Regions from separate parts of the Streptomyces diversicolor genome, predicted to be linked through region 1. Evidence: riboswitches for the same ligand, from Rfam matches in the RefSeq annotation. Region 1 holds a riboswitch; each other region holds the start of a gene.
The links. Region 1 has a riboswitch for cobalamin ahead of AC27LF_RS26535 ((2Fe-2S) ferredoxin domain-containing protein). Riboswitches for the same ligand answer to the same signal wherever they lie in the genome.
Positions count from the first base shown of each region.

Region 2: it holds a riboswitch for cobalamin, as region 1 does, so the genes downstream of both, metE (5-methyltetrahydropteroyltriglutamate--homocysteine S-methyltransferase) here and AC27LF_RS26535 ((2Fe-2S) ferredoxin domain-containing protein) in region 1, are expected to answer to the same signal.
Region 3: it holds a riboswitch for cobalamin, as region 1 does, so the genes downstream of both, AC27LF_RS24715 (cobalamin biosynthesis protein) here and AC27LF_RS26535 ((2Fe-2S) ferredoxin domain-containing protein) in region 1, are expected to answer to the same signal.
Region 4: it holds a riboswitch for cobalamin, as region 1 does, so the genes downstream of both, AC27LF_RS32205 (ribonucleoside-diphosphate reductase subunit alpha) here and AC27LF_RS26535 ((2Fe-2S) ferredoxin domain-containing protein) in region 1, are expected to answer to the same signal.

Region 1 is NZ_BAAJXA010000023.1:154,731-159,608, forward strand. It holds gene AC27LF_RS26525 (FecCD family ABC transporter permease) at 1-549, opposite strand, end outside; gene AC27LF_RS26530 (ABC transporter substrate-binding protein) at 669-1,658, opposite strand; gene AC27LF_RS26535 ((2Fe-2S) ferredoxin domain-containing protein) at 1,716-2,135, opposite strand; cobalamin riboswitch at 2,174-2,363, opposite strand; gene AC27LF_RS26540 (hypothetical protein) at 2,533-2,664, opposite strand; gene AC27LF_RS26545 (FCD domain-containing protein) at 3,212-3,535, opposite strand; gene AC27LF_RS26550 (TetR/AcrR family transcriptional regulator) at 3,839-4,450, opposite strand; gene AC27LF_RS26555 (zinc-binding dehydrogenase) at 4,545-4,878, shown strand, end outside.
Region 2 is NZ_BAAJXA010000019.1:117,167-122,044, forward strand. It holds gene AC27LF_RS23285 (ABC-2 transporter permease) at 1-548, shown strand, start outside; gene AC27LF_RS23290 (sensor histidine kinase) at 575-1,852, shown strand; gene AC27LF_RS23295 (response regulator) at 1,849-2,523, shown strand; cobalamin riboswitch at 2,702-2,893, shown strand; gene metE (5-methyltetrahydropteroyltriglutamate--homocysteine S-methyltransferase) at 3,065-4,878, shown strand, end outside.
Region 3 is NZ_BAAJXA010000021.1:56,102-60,979, reverse strand. It holds gene AC27LF_RS24720 (cobyric acid synthase) at 1-1,349, opposite strand, end outside; gene AC27LF_RS24715 (cobalamin biosynthesis protein) at 1,346-2,287, opposite strand; cobalamin riboswitch at 2,386-2,506, opposite strand; gene AC27LF_RS24710 (hypothetical protein) at 2,945-3,166, opposite strand; gene AC27LF_RS24705 (inorganic phosphate transporter) at 3,237-4,493, opposite strand; gene AC27LF_RS24700 (class II aldolase/adducin family protein) at 4,714-4,878, shown strand, end outside.
Region 4 is NZ_BAAJXA010000033.1:69,015-73,892, forward strand. It holds gene AC27LF_RS32205 (ribonucleoside-diphosphate reductase subunit alpha) at 1-1,385, opposite strand, end outside; cobalamin riboswitch at 1,509-1,680, opposite strand; gene mctP (monocarboxylate uptake permease MctP) at 1,829-3,457, opposite strand; gene AC27LF_RS32215 (DUF3311 domain-containing protein) at 3,454-3,717, opposite strand; gene AC27LF_RS32220 (GntR family transcriptional regulator) at 4,274-4,878, opposite strand, start outside.

The sequences.
Region 1 (4,878 bases):
GTTGGAGGTGACCACGAGGAAACTCGCCACCGCCGACAGCACCTCGGCCATCGCCACGCCCGCCAGGACCAGCCGCACGGTGGTCATCCGTCCGCCGGAGCGGGCCAGGAAGTACACCGCGACCAGGGCCGCCAGAGCACCGCAGAACGCCGCCAGCGGCAGCGAGAAGGCTCCGAACAGCGTCACGTTGAAGACGAGGACCAGCACCGCGCCGACGCTCGCGCCCGACGACACCCCCAGCAGCATCGGATCGGCGAGCGGATTGCGGACCAGGGCCTGCAACGCCATCCCCGCCACCGACAGTCCGGCTCCCACCACCGCGCACAGCAGTACCCGGGGCAGCCGGACATCGGCGACGATCGTCTCCCGCACGGGGGGCCACGTCGCATCGGCCAGGGCGGGGTGCAGGTGGTGGAGCAGAATGCCCCACACCTCTGTGGCCGGGATCGTGACCGAACCGGCCGCGATCCCGAACGTCGCCGCCACCGCCACCAGGGCGGCGAGCCCGGCCAGCACCAGGGCGTAGGGAAGCCTGCGGCCTCCGGTCACGGCCTGCGCGGCCCCGGCCCCGGGGGAGCTCTTGCCGACCGCCTCTACAGGAGCCGGCACCCCGCCCGCCTTCCCCGTGACAGCGTCTCGGCCGGCGGCGGCCGGCTCTGTCACGCCGGTCACCGGAAGCGGTCCGGGTGGAGCTGACGGGCCAGCGACGAGACGGCCGCGGGTACCCGTACGCCCACGACGGTGGAGGACAGCGGCAGCACCGCGAACCGCTGGTTCCTGATGGCGGGCACGTCCTTCAGCGCCGGGTTCGCGAGCAGGAACTCCTTCTTCTGCGCCACAGTCTGGTCGCCGTAGTCGTAGATGACGATGGCCTCGGGCGCCCGCTCGGCCACCTGCTCGAACGACACGTCACCGAACGGTTTGTCGAGGTCGGCGAAGAGGTTGACCCCTCCGGCCCGCTCGATCATGTCGTTGCCGATGCCCGCGCCGCCCGCGGTGAAGGCGGTCTTGTCGCCGCTGTCGTAGACGAACAGCTTCACCGGCTCGACGCCGTCGAGTTGCTCGTCCACCTCCTCCAGGGTGGTGTGCAGCCGCTCGATCTGCCGCTCGGCCCGCTCGGGGACGCCGAAGACCTTGGCGACCTCGCGGATCTCCCGGTCCATCAGGGTCATCGTCACCGGCCCGGACGGGCACTCCTCGATGTTGAGGCGGGTGTTGATGCCGGCCTTGGTGAAGGCGTCACGGGAGCGGCCCTCCTTCTCGTCGAAGGTGGAGGCCCAGCCGCCGTAGACGAAGTCGGGCTCGGCGGCCAGCAGCGTCTCGTACGACGGATACTCCTTCGACAGCACCTTCACCTTGTCGTAGGCGGCCCGGTACTCGGGGAGGATCTCGTCATCGAGGTAGCCCGTGCCGACCATCGACTTCTCCAGCCCGAGCGCCAGCATCACCTCGGTAGCGTGCTGGTTCAGTGACACCGCGCGCCGCGGCGGGTGCTGAAACGTCGTCTTCACTCCGCAGTTGGACACGGTGACCGGGAAGCCCTTCGCGGCGGGCCTTTCGGCGCCACCGGCGTTGTCCTGGGCGTTTGTGCCGCAACCGGAGATCAGCAGAGCTGTGGTCATGGCCAGCAGGGGGGACAGCGGACGTCTGCCCGTCATGGAAAGGTTCCTCTCGCAAGGGTGGTATGGAGGGGTCGGTGCGCAGGCCGCGCGGGCTCAGGTGGCCGCGCGGCGCCGAGGCGGGGTGAAGGCGTAGAGGTCGAGGATCTCGGGCCGGGCAGCGATCCCGGGGCCGCCCGCCCGCACCCAGGCGGCGATGTCCTCGGTCGCGGCCGGGTCGTTGACCAGGCCCAGCCAGACCGGCCGTGCCCCGGCGGCCCGTCCGGCGACGGAGGGCTGCACGACGATCACGTTGGCCTGATCGCACACGTCCAGGCAGGCGGAGACGCGTACGGGAGCGGCCTCGCGCAGGCGCGCGGTCTGCGCCGTGTGATCGACCCCGGTCACTTTGGGACTGCCGCAGCAGCAGTCCTGGCACACGACGACCCGGCACGGCACCGGATCGACCGCTCCTGTGCCGACCGGTCCTGTGCCCACCGGGCTCTCGTGCGCTCCCTCGGCCGGCCTCACGGGCATGCCGAACCACCCTCCTCCGGGGAAATCCGCCCCGGGTTCGTCGAGGAGGCGACCGCGTGAGTCTCCTGGCTCTCGGGTCGAAGCTCGTCCCGGCCTTCCCACCCGCCTTCGGGAGGTGGCCTGTTCGGGATCCGCTCGCCGATCACAGTGGCGGGACCGCGCCGGATTCACACCGGCTTCCTCGTTCCGCCGTCGCCTTGTCGCCGAGCATCATCGCATCTGGGACACGGCGCGTCATCAGGGCCCCAACCCGAGGGTGGTGACGCCGCCTCCTGCCCGGCAAACGAAGCCGACGCGCCTTCCGCAGCCGTTTCCGGGCACCGCCGCGCCGCTGCTGGTTCGGCGTCGAGGCGGCTGAGGACGGGATACCGCTCATTCTGGCTGGGAGGGCTGTCGGCTACTCGGCTTCCTGCGGTTTCCGGTTGAGCAACCCGCCGTAGGCCGGGCAGCGGTCGAGCAGGGCCTGGTGCGGTCCCATGTCGACGATCCGGCCGCCTTCGAGGAGGACGACGGTGTCGGCGGTGCTCAAGTTGGAGGGGCGGTGGGCGACGATCAGGGTGGTATGTCCGATGGGGGTGGCGCGCAGGGCGCGGTCGGCTTCGGCCTCGCTCTCGGCGTCGAGGTCGGAGACGGCCTCGACGAGGACGAGGCGGCGGATGAGGAAGAAGCGCCTCGAAACTCCGCTAAGTACACCCGGGACACGAGGGCAGGGACCACTGACAGCACCGCTCGATCACAAGATCAGCGACTGAGCCGAATTACGTGATCGTTCACACGTGAGGGTGCTTGACCGGGACCACCCGCCGGAACAGCATCCATGGTTCGTCCGGCACCAATCGCCCAACCAAGTCCGCCATGCTCCATCAACGACCCATCAGCGCCAAAGGAAACGGTGCCTATAGAGGCACGGTGTCAGCTACTGGCATCGGATCATCACTCCGGTAGGTGCTCCGGCGTCGCGGGAACCACGGCCGATACTGGCTGTAGCCCCGACGGCAGAGGTCTGGGGAATCGGAAGGATCGTCGCCCCCGGCCGCGGTGAGTACCCGTGCGCTCATCCGCCGGGGCGTTGTGCGTCAGTGTTCGATGCCCAGTCGCTCGATCGCCGTGGTCATGTGTGCGCGCAGGATCTCCTGGGCCGCTGCTGCGTCTCCACGTGCGATCGCGTCGACGATGGGCGTGTGCGAGGCCACCGACGTGGCCACGTCGCGGCGTTCGCCGGCCGCGCTCATGATCACCACGCCCATCGGTCCCTCAAGCTGCCGCCAGGTCTTGACGAGAACCGAGTTGCCGGAGAGCTGGCACAACATCAGGTGGAAACCGAGATCGGCCTCGACCTTCGCCGCCAGACCCGCTCCTGACCCGAACGCGTCGTGGAGCTTTGTCAGGGCCTTGCGCAGGGTTTCGGCCGCGTGCTGTCGGCGCGGGTTCGCCGGCGAGTATCCATCCCCACGTCGTCAGCGAGATCCGGTAGATGCGCGCGGAGGACTTCGCGATGCCCGCGCCGATGAGGTACCGCTCGACCGCCGCGGTGTACGACGAGGGCGGGGCGGACAGGGGTACGACCCGGGCGCGCGGCAGCCAGAGCGCGCCCTCACTCACGGACTCGGTCACCGTTTCGATCGTCATGTCAGTCCCGCCCTTCCGGCTCTGCCACAGTAAATCCGGCATTGACCGCGACAGGTCGTGGGCTGGTGCGGATGTCATGTCAGTCGTGCCGCTGGTGGTAGTGGTGCATGCCGAGGGCAGGCTTCGAACGCCTGGATCACCAGCCCTGCGAAGCGTCGGGAGGCCCTGACCTGGCTGCCAGCCGAGGCGACGTGGATCCCCTTGTTGGCCATGAGTACGAGAATCAGGTCGTCCAGGACGAAGTCGGACCGCAGGTGCCCCGCTTCCTTGGCTCGCTGTGCCAGTCCGGCGACTGCTTTCACCGTGCACTCACGGCCTGCGGCGACATCCCTCACCCCCGGGTAGGCGGACAGGAAGGCTTCGGTGAAGCCCCGATCGCGTGCGTGCAGCTCACAGATCCTCTCGATCACCAGGCACAGGCCACGCCACGGATCAGGATCGGCGCACCCCTCGTCGACAATGGCGCGACATGCATGGAACTGGTCCGCGAAGGCCTCGGCGACCAGCATCTGCTTGGTCGGGAAGCGACGGTACAAGGTGGCAGGTCCCACCCCGGCGCGCCGCGCGACCTCCCGCATCGGCACGTCCAGGCCGTCGGCGGAGAACAGCGCTCGGGCCGCATCGAGGATGCGTTCGCGGTTGTCCAGCGCGTCGGAGCGCAACATATGAGGCAAACGGTCCGTCACCACTCTCACATTACCCAAGCGGACGAGGGCGTCCGTTACCGTCCGAGACGTAGAAGCCCTCGCGCTTGAGCGGTCCGAGAACCTGGAGACCACATTGAAGGCAATCTCGATCCAGACGTTCGGAAGTCCTGACGGCCTGGCCGCTGTCGACCTGCCGGTACCCGCACCTGCTGCCGGACAGGTACTGATAGCCACCGAGGCGGTGGGCGTCGGTGGTGTCGACACCGTGATCCGAAGCGGGGCTCTGGCCGCCTACGGCTTCAAGGAGGGCCACATCCCGGGTGGCGAAGTGGCGGGCACTGTGACCGCGGTCGGTGACGGCGTCGACGCGTCGTGGCTCGGCCAGCGGGTGTGGGGCTTCACCGGCACCGGCGGAGGCTACGTCGAACAGGCCGTCGCGCCAGTCGAGCAGATCCTCCCCCTGCCCA
Region 2 (4,878 bases), on a different contig from region 1:
TGCTCGGTGTGCTGGTCACGGCCGGGGAGTACTCGACCGGCATGATCCGTTCGACGATGGCGGCGGTGCCGCGGCGGCTGCCCGTGCTGTGGTCGAAGGCGGCGGTGTTCGGGCTGGTGGCGCTGGTGGCCGGCACGGTCGGCGCGTTCGTCACCTTTCTGATCGGCGGCGGCATCGTCTCGGGCACACCCGCGGCCATGGGTCTGTCGCACGCCGGTGTCGTCCGCAGTCTGCTGGGCGCCGGCCTCTATCTCGGCCTGGTCGGGGTGATCGGCGCCGCGCTCGGCGCGCTGCTGCGGTCCGTGGCCGGCGGCATCTCGGTGCTGGTCGCCGCGCTGATGCTGGTACCCGGTCTGATCTCGCTGCTGCCGAGTTCCTGGCAGAACGACGTCAGCCCCTATCTGCCCAGCAACGCGGGGCAGTCCCTGTTCGCCCTGACCCATGACTCCACCGTCCTGTCCCCCGGTGCCGGACTGCTGGTCTTCCTCGGCTGGACGGTGCTCGCGCTGGCGGGAGCGGCGTACCGGCTGCGGCGCAGCGACGTCTGAGCCCGCACCATGGGCAGGTGACATCCGTGACCACCACCACCGACGACGTGCTCGGCACGGGCTCGCTGGTCGCCTTCTTCAGCCGGAGCGGCCAGCGGCTGCGCCGCGCCGACCGCGCCCGGCCCTGGGTGCTGGACACGGCGGTGGTGGTCGTCGTCTTCGTGATGTTCTGCCTGCCTGACCTGCTGGGCGAGGGCTCCGGGGACGGGGACGAGCCGCGGCGGCTGTTGTTCGCGCATCCGCCCACGGCGGCCGTGCTGGCGTTGCAGGCCGGGCTGGTGCTGCCGCTGCTGTGGCGGCGGCGCAGGCCCGCGGCGGCCTTCGGCGTGATCACGGCGGTGTTCGCGGTGCAGTGGTCGCTGAACGTCGCGCTGCGCGCCGATGTCGCCCTGTTCATCGCGGTGTACAGCCTGGCCCTGCACGGGCGGCCCCGGCACCTGCCGTGGGCCTGCGGGGTGATGGCGGCGGCGATGGCGCTGGTCGCGGTACGGGCGTCGGTCGCGGTGTCCGTCTGGGACGCGCTGTTCCTGCTGCTGAGCACGGCGACGGCCGCCGTGGCGCTCGGTCTGATGGTGCGGATCCGGCGGGCCCAGCTGGCCGGGCTGCGGGACCGGGCGGCCCGGCTTGAGGTCGAGCGCGACCAGCGCAGCCGGCTCGCGACGGCGACCGAGCGGGCGCGGGTGGCCCGGGAGATGCACGACATCGTCGGCCACAACCTGTCCGTCATCATCACCCTCGCCGACGCGGGCGCCTACGCCGGTGACCGGGAGCCGCAGCGCGGCACGGAGGCGCTGCGGCTCATCGGCGACACCGGCCGGCAGGCCCTCGGGGAGCTGCGGCGGGTGCTCGGCGTGCTGCGGGAGGCGGACGGTTCCGCGCACCGGCCCGAGCTGAGCCCGCAGCCGGGCATCGCGGACATCGAAGCGCTGTGCGCGGGGGTGCGGGGCGCCGGTCTCGACGTCGTCTACCGCACGTCGGGCGATGTGGACGCGCTGGACGGCGGGGTCCAGCTGACGGTCTACCGCATCGTGCAGGAAGCCCTCACGAACACCCTCAAGCACGCCGGGTCCGAGGCCCGGGTGAGACTGGCGGTCGTGGTCGAGGACGACCGGCTGCGCATCCGGGTCGAGGACAGCGGCCCGGCCGTGCGGCCAGGGCGGCCGAACGAGGAGGGACACGGTCTGGTGGGCATGCGCGAACGGGCCGCGCTCTACGACGGAAGCGTCAGCGCGGGGCCGACCGCCGACGGCGGCTGGCGGGTGGAGGCCACCCTCGCCCTCACACCCCGCGGCGGCGCCCGATGACCACCGTACTGATCGTGGACGACCAACCACTCCAGCGCTACGGCTTCCGTATGCTTCTCGATTCCATCCCTGAGACGGACGTGCTGGGCGAGGCCGCTCACGGCGCGGAAGCCGTTCGCATGGCCGCGGAACTGCGGCCGGACGTCGTGCTCATGGACGTACGCATGCCCGGCATGGACGGTATCGAGGCCACCCGCCGCATCGTGGCCGCCGGCGACCGCTCGCGGGTCCTGGTGCTGACCACGTTCGACCTCGACGAGTATGTGCACGCCGCGCTGCGCGCGGGCGCCAGCGGCTTCCTGCTCAAGGACGCGCGGCCCGATGAACTCCTCGCCGGGATCCGGGCGGTGGCGGCGGGCGACGCGATCATCGCCCCCGCCCTCACCCGCCGTCTCCTGGACGAGTTCACCCGTCACCCTCCGGCGTACGGCGCGGGCGGCCCGGGGGCCGCGGACCCGAGGCTCGACTCCCTGACCGGCCGCGAGCGGGAGATCCTGGTCGCCATCGGCAGGGGCTGGACCAACGGAGAGATCGCCGCGCACTTCGTCGTGGCCGAGTCCACCGTCAAGACCCATGTCGGCCGCGTCCTCGCCAAGATCGGCGCCCGCGACCGCGTGCAGGCGGTGATCTTCGCGTACGACCACGGATTGGCCCGCCCGAACGCGGACTGAACACCCACCGCTCGGCCGGCCGGTGCCGGCAGGCGCCCATCCGCCGTATGCGCGGGCGCAGTTGACCGGGTGGCCCATCGGTGCGGTCGCGCCCGCGTCCGGGATTGCGCCGCACCGTCCGGATGCTGGAAGTCATGTCCTGCTCCGGGGCGGCGGCACGTAGGCTGGCCGGTGCAGCTGGTTCGCCCTGTCCGCCAGGCAGGCGCGTCGCAAGAGGGAACCCGGTGGGAATCCGGGACTGCCCCGCAGCGGTGAGCGGGAACGACCGCCGTCATACGCACTGGGCCCGGACGTGACGGGCCTGGGAAGCGACGGCCAGTAGGTGTCTCGTACGACAACGAGGCGTGCCCGCGAGTCCGAAGACCTGCCACTGCCCGCGCGCGGACCGCCGTGCGCGGAGATCCCGTTGACCCCGAGGGCGGGTCGGTGCGCATGTCGGTCGGGCACGGACGTCGTGGCTCGTCCGTGCTGTCCATCCCTTCGCGCTCTCGCTCGGTGTCTTCGGGGTCGCTCTCGTCCAGAGCTCGCGAAGGAGAGTTTCGTGACAGCGACATCCACGGCCCCGGCGGTGCGGGCCACCGTCCACGGCTACCCCCGTCAGGGCCCGGACCGGGAACTGAAGAAGGCGATCGAGGGCTACTGGGAGGGCCGCGTCACCGCGGACGCCCTCCGCGGGACAGCCGCGGGCATCCGCCGCGCCAACTGGCGGCAGCTGGCCGGCGCCGGTCTCCATGAAGTCCCGACCGGTGACTTCTCGTACTACGACCATGTCCTGGACACCACCGTCATGGTGGGCGCGATCCCCGAGCGGCATCGCGCCGCGGTCGAGGCGGACGGGCTCGCCGGGTACTTCGCGATGGCGCGCGGCACGCAGGACGTGGCGCCGCTGGAGATGACCAAGTGGTTCGACACCAACTACCACTATCTGGTCCCGGAGTTGGGCCCGGAGACCGTGTTCGAAGCCCATGCGGGCAAGCAGGTCGGGGAACTTCGCGAAGCCCTCGCTCTCGGTCTCCGCGCTCGTCCGGTGCTGCTCGGTCCCCTCACCTATCTGCTGCTCGCCAAGCCCGCCCCCGGTGTCCCGGCCGGCTTCGCGCCGCTCACGCTCCTCGACCGGCTGCTGCCGGTGTACGCACGGGTTCTCGCCGAGCTGCGCGCGGCTGGCGCCGAGTGGGTGCAGTTGGACGAACCCGCCCTGGTGCAGGACCGCACCCCGGCCGAGCTGAACGCGGCCGCCCGCGCCTACCGCGACCTGGGCCTGCGCGGTGACCGTCCCAAGCTCCTGGTCGCGTCGTACTTCGACCGGCTCGGCGAGGCCCTGCCCGTGCTCGCCAAGGCGCCCGTGGACGGACTCGCCCTGGACTTCACCGGTCCAGCGGCGGCGAACCTCGACGGCCTCGCGGCGGCCGGGGGCCTGCCGGGCAAGCGGCTCGTGGCGGGCATCGTCGACGGCCGCAATGTGTGGATCAACGACCTGGGCAGGTCACTGTCCACCCTGGGCACGCTCCTCGGCCTCGCCGACCGCATGGACGTGGCCGCCTCCTGCTCCCTGCTGCACGTACCGCTGGACGCCGCCGCCGAACGGGACATCGATCCGCAGATCGCCCGCTGGCTGGCCTTCGCCCGGCAGAAGACCGCCGAACTCGTCACCCTCGCCCGCGGCCTGGCCCACGGCCCCGGCACCATCGCCGCCGAACTGGCCGCCAACCGCGCCGGCCTCGCCTTGCGCGCGGCCTCCCCGCTCACAAGGGATCCGGCCGTACGGGCCCGCACGGCCGCCGTCACCGCGGCCGACGCCCGCCGCAGCGAGCCGTACGCCGAACGTGTCGCCGCCCAACGGGCCCATCTCAGGCTGCCGTTGCTGCCGACCACGACGATCGGCTCCTTCCCGCAGACCGGCGAGCAGCGCGCCGCGCGCGCGGCCCTGCGGGCGGGGAAGATCGGCACGGCGGCCTACGAGCAGCGCATCGAGGCCGAGATCCGGGAGGTGATCGCGTTCCAGGAGAAGACCGGCATCGACGTCCTGGTGCACGGCGAGCCGGAACGCAACGACATGGTCCAGTACTTCGCGGAACAGCTCAGCGGGTATCTGGCGACACGGCACGGCTGGGTCCAGTCGTACGGCACCCGCTATGTGCGCCCGCCGATCCTGGCCGGCGACGTCTCGCGGCCCGAGCCGATGACGGTGCGCTGGACGACGTACGCCCAGTCGCTCACCGCACGCCCGGTCAAGGGCATGCTCACCGGTCCCGTCACCATGCTCGCCTGGTCCTTCGTGCGCGACGACCAGCCCCTGTCCGAGACCGCCCGGCAGGTCGCCCTGGCCCTGCGCGACGAGGTCGACGACCTGGAGGC
Region 3 (4,878 bases), on a different contig from region 1:
AAGCGGCGGCCCGCGGCGGCCGCCACCTCGCGCAGGAAGGCCCGCCGGAAACCGTCCGACTCCAGCGCGCCGTGCCAGTGCGTGCCCCAGGTCCGGCCGACCCGGCAGCCGTCGAGGAAGGGCTCGCCGCCCGTGACGTCGGCGACGCCGTGGTGGATCTCATAGCCCTCGACGTGCTCCCCGAGGGCCGAACCGGTGGGCCGGGCAAGGGTCTTCTCGCGGGCGAACCGCACCCGCACCGGCAGCAGGCCCAGCCCCGGCACCCGCCCGGCCCGCGACTCGACCTCGTCCTCGATGTGCTCGCCGAGGATCTGGAAGCCGCCGCAGATGCCGAGGACCGGGCGGCCCTCGCCGGCCCGGCGGCGCAGCGCCCGGGCCAGGCCGCGCTCCCGCAGCCACTCCAGGGCCCGTACGGTGCCCCGGGTCCCCGGGACGACGACCAGGTCGGCGTCGGCCATCTCCTCGGGCCGGTCCACGAACCGCACCAGCACGCCCGGTTCGGCGGCCAGCGCGTCCACGTCGGTGAAGTTGGACATCAGCGGCACGGCGCACACGGCGATCCGCAGCACGTCCTCACCGACGGGTTCGGCCGCGGCCGACTCCCGCACCGAGCCGCGCGACGAGACCGCGAGGCCGTCCTCCTCGTCGATGCCGAGTCCGTCCCGGAACGGCAGGACGCCGTAGGCGCGCCGCCCGGTCAGGGCGTGCAGCATGTCGAGGCCCGGCTCCAACAGGCCCACGTCCCCGCGGAACTTGTTGACGAGGAACCCGGCGACCAGCTCCTGGTCCTCGCGTGACAGCAGCGCCACGGTCCCGAAGAACGACGCGAAGACGCCCCCGCGGTCGATGTCACCGACCACCAGCACGGGCAGCCGCGCGCCCCGCGCGATGCCCATGTTCACGATGTCGGTGCGCCGCAGGTTGATCTCCGCCGGGCTGCCCGCCCCCTCGCAGATCACGGCGTCGTACGTGGAGCGCAGCGTGGCGAGACAGTCGAGGACGGTGCCCAGCAGCCGCTGCTGCCGCCCGCCGTGGTAGCCGCGCGCGCTCAGTTCGCCCACGGGCCTGCCCAGCAGCACGACCTGACTGCTCTGTTCCCCGCCGGGCTTGAGCAGCACCGGGTTCATCAGCGCGGTCGGCTCGATCCGGCACGCCTGGGCCTGCATGGCCTGGGCCCGCCCGATCTCGGCGCCCTCCCGGGTGACGAACGAGTTCAGCGACATGTTCTGCGCCTTGAACGGCGCGACCTTGACCCCCTGCCGCACCAGCCACCGGCAGATCCCCGCGGTGACGACGCTCTTGCCGGCGTCGGAGGTGGTGCCGGCGACGAGGAGACCCCCACCGGTCATGACCCGTGTCCCCTCACGGTCAGGCGCGCGGCGGCCACGACGCCGAACGCGAGCAGGCCGACCCGGCGGGAGAGCCGTACGGCACGTTCGATGTCCGGGGCGGCGACGGCACGCCCGCCGCCGTTGAGCACGGGCCGGTGCTCGACCCGCCCCCCGTACGACAGGGTCCCGCCCAGCCGCACGCCCAGCGCCCCCGCGAAAGACGCCTCCACGGGACCGGCGTTGGGGCTCGGATGCCGGCGGGCGTCGGCCCGCCACGCCCGTACGGCGCCCCGCGCGTCGGGCCCGCAGACGGCGGCCAGCGCGGCGGTCAGCCGGGCCCCCGGCCAGCCGGCGACATCGTCGAGCCGCGCCGCGGCCCAGCCGAACCGGCGGTGGCGCGGCGAGCGGTGCCCGACCATCGCGTCGAGGGTGTTCACGGCACGGAACCCGACGAGCCCGGGCACCCCGGCCAACGCCCCCCACACCAGGGCCCCGACGACCGCGTCGGAGGTGTTCTCGGCCACGGACTCCACGACCGCCCGGGCGATCCCGTCGGCGTCCAGGGCCTCGGGGTCCCGCCCGCACAGATGCGGCAGCCGTGCCCGGGCCGCCGCGACGTCCCCCATATCCAGGGCCCGCCCGATCGCCCGGGCCTCCCGGGCCAGCGAAGTGGCGCCCACCACCGCCCAGGTGGCGGCCCCGGTGAGCGCTACGGAGGCGGCGGGGGAGGGGCGTACGGCCCGCTGTGCCACGGCCGCGAGGGCCGCGGCGCCGCCGACGCACACGGCGGTGTGCAGCGCACCCCATCCGCGGTGGTCCCGCCACAGCGCCCGCTCCGCCGCGCCGGCGGCACGCCCGAACACGGCGACCGGATGCCCGCGGCGCGGATCGCCGACGAGCAGATCACCGAGGAGGCCGAGGGCGGCGCCGTACGCGAAGACGCGCTCGGCACGCACCGGCTCAGCCGGCCGTGGGGTCGGGAAGCGACCTGGTGCTGTACCTCAACGCGCAGCCGAGCATGGCGATGTGTCCTCACTCAGGGTGTCCACGCCCTGGTTCGACGAGACCGGCGGCGAGAGTTCCTGGCTCCCGGGGAGTTCGTCCCCGGTGACAGTGGCGGGACCGCGCCGGATTCACACCGGCTTCCTCTCGTTGCCGCCGTACATGGCCCGGGCAGTCCACCACGCCCCCGGAACCCCCGTCAACTGACCGCTGACCTGCAAGGGGAGAGTGTGCCGAGACTCATATCCACAGTCCCGCGAAGCCCGCTGCGGCAGGGCAACGCCCCAAAGGGGCGCGGGGAACTGCGCGACAAGCCACGACGGCGCCGCAGACGACCGACGGCACAACGCAGCACACAGCGGAGCGCTCACGCCGCGAAGCACGTGTACGCGGCGGTCAGCGCGAGACCGGCGGATCCGCCACGACGGCGCGGGCGCGCTCAGCCACGCCGGCTTCGGCCTAAGCAGGGTCCGGCGAAGCCCGCTGCGGCAGGGCAACGCCCCAAAGGGGCGCGGGGCTGTATCGATGTGCGGCTCCGCCGCGCGGGCGCGACAAGCCACGACGGCGCCGCAGACAACTGACGGCATACCGCGGCCCACCCAGCGGAGCGCTTACGCCGTGATGAGGTGGATCCCGTAGGCCACCGCGGCGGCGCACGCCGCGAAGCATGTGTACGCGGCGGTCAGCGCGAGGCCGGCCGATCCGCCCCGGGCGGCGGCCCGTTCGCGGTGCGACAGGCCGGCCACGCCGAGGGTGAACAGGGCCACCAGCGCCACGGTGACCGCGAGGCTGACGCCGAAGACGGAGCCGAGGGCCGCCCAGTCGATCTTCATGGTGATGCTTCCTTGGGTACCGGAGTCAGGGGAGGCGGGGGAGAGAGAAGAGAGGGAGTCGATCGGACGGTCAGACGGCGGCGGCCGGCGGCACGGCCTGGTCGGCGGCGGCCGGGGCCGCGGACACCGGCGGCGACGGGATCGTGGCCGTCAGATCCGCCGCCGGGGTGCCCGCCGCCGGAGGCGTCACGGCGGCGATCGCGGCGGTCACCACACCGGCCGGCTCGCCGGTGTCGTTGACGTTGCTGTGGTCGACGACCTCGCGCCGGGAGGTCTTCCAGATCGCGGCGGCGGCGGCGACCAGGAAGACGGCCACGCACCCGGTGCCCCAGTCACCGAGGTCCGTGACGGTCTCCGCGAGCGCGCCGACCAGCGCGGCGGCCGGCAGCGTCAGCGCCCAGGCGACGACCATCCGGGTCGCCGTGGACCAGCGGACCACGCCGCCCCTGCGGCCAAGCCCCGCGCCCATCACGGAACCGGAGACGACATGCGTGGTGGACAGGGAGAAGCCGAGGTGCGAGGAGGCCAGGATGGCGGTCGCCGCGCTGGTCTGGGCGGCGAAGCCCTGCTGCGGCTGGAGGTCGGTCAGGCCCTTGCCCATCGTGCGGATGATGCGCCAGCCGCCGAGGTAGGTGCCGAGGGCGATGGCGAGGCCGGCGGAGAGTATGACCCAGGTGGGAGGGTTGGAACCGGGGGCGAGGGCGCCGCCGGCGATCAGCGCCAGGGTGATGATGCCCATCGTCTTCTGGGCGTCGTTCGTGCCGTGGGCCAGGGAGACCAGGCCCGCGGAGGCGATCTGGCCGGCCCGGTACCCCTTCTCGGCGGCCCTGCCGTCCGCCTTCGCGCCGAGCCGGTACGACAGGCGGGTGGCGAGCAGCGCCGCCACGCCCGCGACGACCGGCGCGGCGAGCGCCGGGATGAGGACCTTGGTGACGAGCGCGTCGCCGTGCACGGCGCCCGCGCCCGCGGAGGCGACGGTGGCGCCGATCAGGCCGCCCATCAGGGCGTGCGAGGAACTGGAGGGCAGGCCCACCAGCCAGGTCAGCAGATTCCAGAGGATCGCGCCCACCAGGGCGGCGAAGATGACCTCGGGACGGATGCCGGTCTCGTCGACGAGACCTTTGGAGATCGTGTTGGCGACCTCCACGGAGAGGAAGGCGCCCACCAGGTTGAGTGCGGCGGACATGGCCACCGCGACCTTGGGCTTGAGCGCACCGGTCGAGATGGTCGTGGCCATCGCGTTGGCGGTGTCGTGGAAACCGTTCGTGAAATCGAACGCGAGTGCGGTGATCACCACAATCGCGAGGATCAGCGAGAAGCTTTCCATTTACCCAGGCAATCGTTCGAAGTCATTGGCTGGTTGAACGTAGGCAACCTTGATGAACGGAAGATGAACTGAGGAGGGATTCACGGTGTCGTGAGCGGTGTGCCCGCGGTGTCCGCCGCGACCCGTTGAAGAGATCCGCGTCACCCGCCAGGATCAGGACATGGATCAGGGCAGGGATCAAGGCAGGGACCAAGGCAGGGAACAGGGCGTCGCCCAGGGCATGACGGAACAGACGGCGCACGCCTGGGAGGCGCTGGTCGGCACGGCCCGCCGCACCGTGTCCGACGGGCTGGTCGTCGGCACCTCCGGGAACGTCTCGGTGCGCGTCGGCGACACCGTGCTGGTCACACCCTCGGGCGTACCGTACGACCGGCTCACGCCGGAC
Region 4 (4,878 bases), on a different contig from region 1:
GTCTCGCCGTCGTCGGTGACCTCCAGGATCTCCGTGCAGAGGTTGGAGGAGTGCACGACACGGCCCGGCTCGGCCGTCTGGTTGGCGGTGCGGTTGGCCGCGTCCTTGAAGGTCATCCAGCCGTTGCCGGTCTGCGCGAGGGTGCGCATCATACGGCCGTAGAGGTCACGGGCCGGGATGGTCTTCTTCGCGAGCCCGGCCGCCTCCGCCGCGCGGTAGGCGGCGTCGAACTCCGCGCCCCACAGGTCGACCAGCTCCGGCACGTCCGACGGGGAGAACAGTGACCACTGCTCGTCGGCGTCGACCCGGCGCATGAACTCGTCCGGGATCCAGTGGGCGAGGTTGAGGTTGTGCGTACGGCGGGCGTCCTCACCGGTGTTGTCGCGCAGCTCCAGGAACTCCTCGATGCCCGAGTGCCAGGTCTCCAGGTAGACCGCCGCGGCCCCCTTGCGCCGGCCGCCCTGGTTCACGGCGGCCACGGAGGCGTCGAGGGTCTTCAGGAAGGGCACGATGCCGTTGGAGTGCCCGTTGGTGCCGCGGATCAGCGAACCGCGGGAGCGGATGCGGGAGTAGGCGATGCCGATGCCGCCGGCGTGCTTGGAGAGGCGGGCGACCTGGTGGTAGCGGTCGTAGATGGAGTCCAGCTCGTCCTTGGGGGAGTCGAGGAGATAGCAGGACGACATCTGCGGGTGGCGGGTGCCGGAGTTGAAGAGCGTGGGGGAGGAGGGCAGATAGTCGAGGCGGCTCATCAGCCGGTAGAGCGCGGCGACCTCGTCCACGGCGTGCGTGGGGTCTGCCCCGGAGAGGGCGTCGGCATCACCGTCGGCGAGGCCGGCGGCCACGCGCAGCATGAAGTGCTGGGGCGTCTCGATGACCTGGCGGGTCAGGGGGTGCCGGAGCAGATAGCGGCTGTGCAGCGTGCGCAGCCCGAAGTAGCCGAACCGGTCGTCCGCCGCGGTGTCGATCAGCGCGTCCAGCCGCTCGGCGTGCCGCCGCACGAAGGCGGCGGTGCGGTCGGCGATGAGCCCTTCCCGGTGCCCCACGGCGACCGACCCGGTGAACGAGGTGACGCCCTGTGCGGCGGCCTCGGCGCGGATGGACAGGGTCAGCAGCCGGGCGGCCAGCCGGGAGTAGGCGGGGTCCTCCGAGATCAGGCCGGCGGCCGCCTCGGTGGCCAGTTCCCGAAGCTCCGCGGTGGCAGCGGCGTCGGACCGCGCGGACCGGCCGCGCAGCGCGGCGGCGGCGACCCGGCCGGGGTCGGCGTCGGGGAGGTCGGCGGTCAGCTCGGTCAGGGTCCGCAGCAGCGCGGCACCGGGGCCGTCGGTCTCCACCGGGGCCGCGGTCGCCTGGGCGGCTGAAGCCGGGTCGGCTGGCGCGATGGTCACGTGGGGCTCTCCCTCGCTCGGCACGGGGCCTTGCAGAGGGCAGGGGGCAGCACACGAGCGCGCACGGCGTCGCGTCCACCGGCCCATTCCACGAGGCCCGGACGTCAGAGCACCCGGGCCGGACGGCCGGGTGCGCCGTCGGCAGGTCCTCGGACTGAAGCCTGCATGCGGGTATGCGGGCATACGCGCATGAGTACACCGTTGCGGGACAGTTCCGGATTCGCACCGGATTCCCCTGCGGCGACAGCGAGCATGAGCATACATCTAGTGCCGGGCCGTGGTGGCACCCCCAGATGTTGTGTCGTACGTCAACGGGCCGCCGTTGCCGGGTTCGGCATCGGCGGCCCGTCGCAGGGCGGCGCGGTTGCTCCCGCGGGCGCCCACACGCCCGCGCGGGGCGTGCTGTCAGCGCCACAGCGCCCGTGCGGGGCGTGTTCGTGTTGTCAGTGCCCGGCGCCCGCCGTGGCGGGCGGAAGCTCCACCTGGACGCCGGCGTCGCCCGCGTCGGCCGTGTAGTCCTGCGGGCTCGTCTCGTCCACGCCCTCGGGAGCCTTCACGGCCTTCAGGACGAAGGTCAGGACGACGGTGACGAGGACGTTGAGCACGAACGCCGTCATGCCGATGTAGCCGATCTCACCGATCCCGGGGATCTCCTTGGCCGAGCCGCCGAAGTGCTTCTGCGTCGGCGAGGCCACCTCGTACGCGGCGACCGTGCCGTACACCATGCCGACCGCCCAGCCCGCGAGCAGCGCCCAGCGGTGGAACCAGCGGGTGAACAGGCCGCCGACCAGGGCCGGGAAGGTCTGCAGGATCCAGATGCCGCCCAGCAGTTGGAAGTTGATGGCGACCGTCTTGTCCATGGTCAGCACGAAGACCAGCGCGCCCACCTTCACCAGCAGCGACACGATCTTGGAGACCCGGGTCTCCTGATGGGCCGTCGCGTGCGGATTGATGAAGTCCTTGTAGATGTTGCGGGTGAACAGGTTCGCGGCCGCGATGGACATGATGGCCGCGGGCACCAGGGCGCCGATGCCGATCGCCGCGAACGCCACCCCCGCGAACCAGTCGGGGAACATGTCCTCGAACAGCTGGGGGATGGCCAGTTGGCCGTTGGAGACCTTGACCCCGGCCGCGATCGCCATGAAGCCGAGCAGCCCGAGCAGGCCGAGCATCAGGGAGTACAGCGGCAGGATCGTGGTGTTGCGGCGGATCACCTCACGGCTGCGCGAGGACAGCGTCGCGGTGATCGAGTGCGGATACATGAACAGCGCGAGCGCGGAGCCGAGGGCCAGCGTGGCGTACGTCCACTGGCCCGCCTCCGGCGGGGCGAGCGCCCCGCGCGGCGCGCCCGTGGCCGGATTGGTCTGGGCGAAGGCGTCGCCGGCCTTGGCGAAGATGTCGTCGAACCCGCCCAGCTTGATCGGGATGTAGATGATCGCCACGGCGATCACGATGTAGATCAGTGTGTCCTTGACGAACGCGATCAGCGCGGGTGCCCTCAGACCGGAGGAGTAGGTGTACGCGGCCAGCACGCCGAAGGCGAGCAGCAGCGGCAGGTCCTTGACGAACCAGTTGGTGTTCTCGCCGCCGCCCACGCCCATCACGTCGAGGACCGCCTGGATGCCGACCAGTTGGAGCGCGATGTAGGGCATCGTGGCGAGGATGCCGGTCAGCGCCACCGCCAGCGACAGCCCCTTGGAGCCGAACCGGCCGCGCACGAAGTCCGAGGTCGTCACGTAGCCGTGCCGGTGCGAGACCGACCACAGGCGGGGCAGGAAGGTGAAGATCAGCGGATAGACGAGGATCGTGTAGGGCACGGCGAAGAATCCGGACGCGCCGGCCGCGTAGATCGCCGCCGGTACGGCGACGAAGGTGTAGGCCGTATACAGGTCGCCGCCGAGCAGGAACCAGGTGATCCAGGTGCCGAACGACCGGCCGCCCAGGCCCCATTCGTCGAGGCTGTGCTCGTTCTCGGCCTTGCGCCAGCGGGCGGCCAGGAAGCCCATGACCGTGACGGCCAGGAAGAAGAAGACGAAGACGCCGAGCGCGACGCCGTTGACGCCGTCGTTCATCGCGCGTCACCTCCGCCCTGGGTCCGGCGGGCGCGCTGGTCACGCTGCCACAGCTTGTAGGCGATCATGGTCAGCGCGGTGGAGAGCAGCACCCACAGCATCTGGTACCAGTAGAAGAACGGGATCCCGATGAACGTGGGGTCGACCTTGGCGTAGGAGCCGACCCAGAGCATCGCCACGAACGGTGCGACGAGACACAGGGCGATCACCACCCGTACCGGTGTGACCACCGGTGGTTTCACTTCGGACGTGTCTGGCATGTCTGGGCTCCGTCCCCTCACCAATGACCTGTTGTAACGCGCAGGCAATGTAGGTGACGGTGCCGATGAAGCGGAAGTACCCATCCGTATTTCGGTCGCAAACGGCGCTCTCGGCGCCCGCGCACGCCCTGGCGGGGGTCCGGTTCCTGGCGGTCCGTGCGCATCCGCTCGAATTCCCGGCGGGGCGGCGCCGCCTCGGTACGCCGCTTCCGGATGTGCGCGACAGGGCGTTCGCGGGCCGGCTCGCCCGCCAACTACCGTACAGACAGGGCGGTCCGGGCGGCCTGTGCGGTCCGCCGGCCGCATGCCGTGACGTCTCCCGTCGCGGCCCGTGCGGGGATCGGCCCGTTTGGGGCGGTGATCTCCGGGGTGGCGCGGGGCGCCTCGCCCGGCGCGCCCGTCGCCGGGCGGCGGAGGTGCCGCATGCACACCCGCAACGCGTCCGGGACGGCGATCGCGACCTGCTGGGCCGGACGAGCCGGGCCGGAGGGGCCGAACCGGAAGAGCTGGGCCGGACGAGCCGGGCCGGACGAGTCGGGTCGAAGGGCCGGGCCGGCTATTCCTGCGGGCGCTTCAGCCGTGCGACGAACTTGTAGCGGTCCCCGCGGTAGACCGACCGCACCCACTCCACCGGGTTGCCGTCCTCGTCCCGCGAGTGCCGGGAGAGCATCAGCATCGGCAGGCCCACGTCCGTGCCGAGCAGGCCCGCCTCGCGCGGGGTGGCCAGCGAGGTCTCGATGGTCTCCTCGGCCTCGGCGAGACGGACGTCGTACACCTCGGCGAGGGCGGTGTACAGGGACGTGTACTTGACGAGGCTGCGGCGCAGCGCCGGGAAGCGCTTGGCGGACAGATGCGTGGTCTCGATGGCCATCGGCTCGCCGTTGGCCATGCGCAGCCGTTCGATGCGCAGCACCCGGCCGCCGGCCGTGATGTCGAGCAGTTCCGCGAGCCGGTCGTCCGCGGTGATGTACCCGATGTCCAGCAGCTGCGAGGTCGGCTCCAAGCCCTGGGCGCGCATGTCCTCGGTGTAGGAGGTGAGTTGCAGCGCCTGGGAGACCTTCGGTTTGGCGACGAAGGTGCCCTTGCCCTGGATCCGTTCCAGCCGGCCCTCGACCACCAGCTCCTGCAGGGCCTGGCGGACGGTGGTGCGCGAGGTGTCGA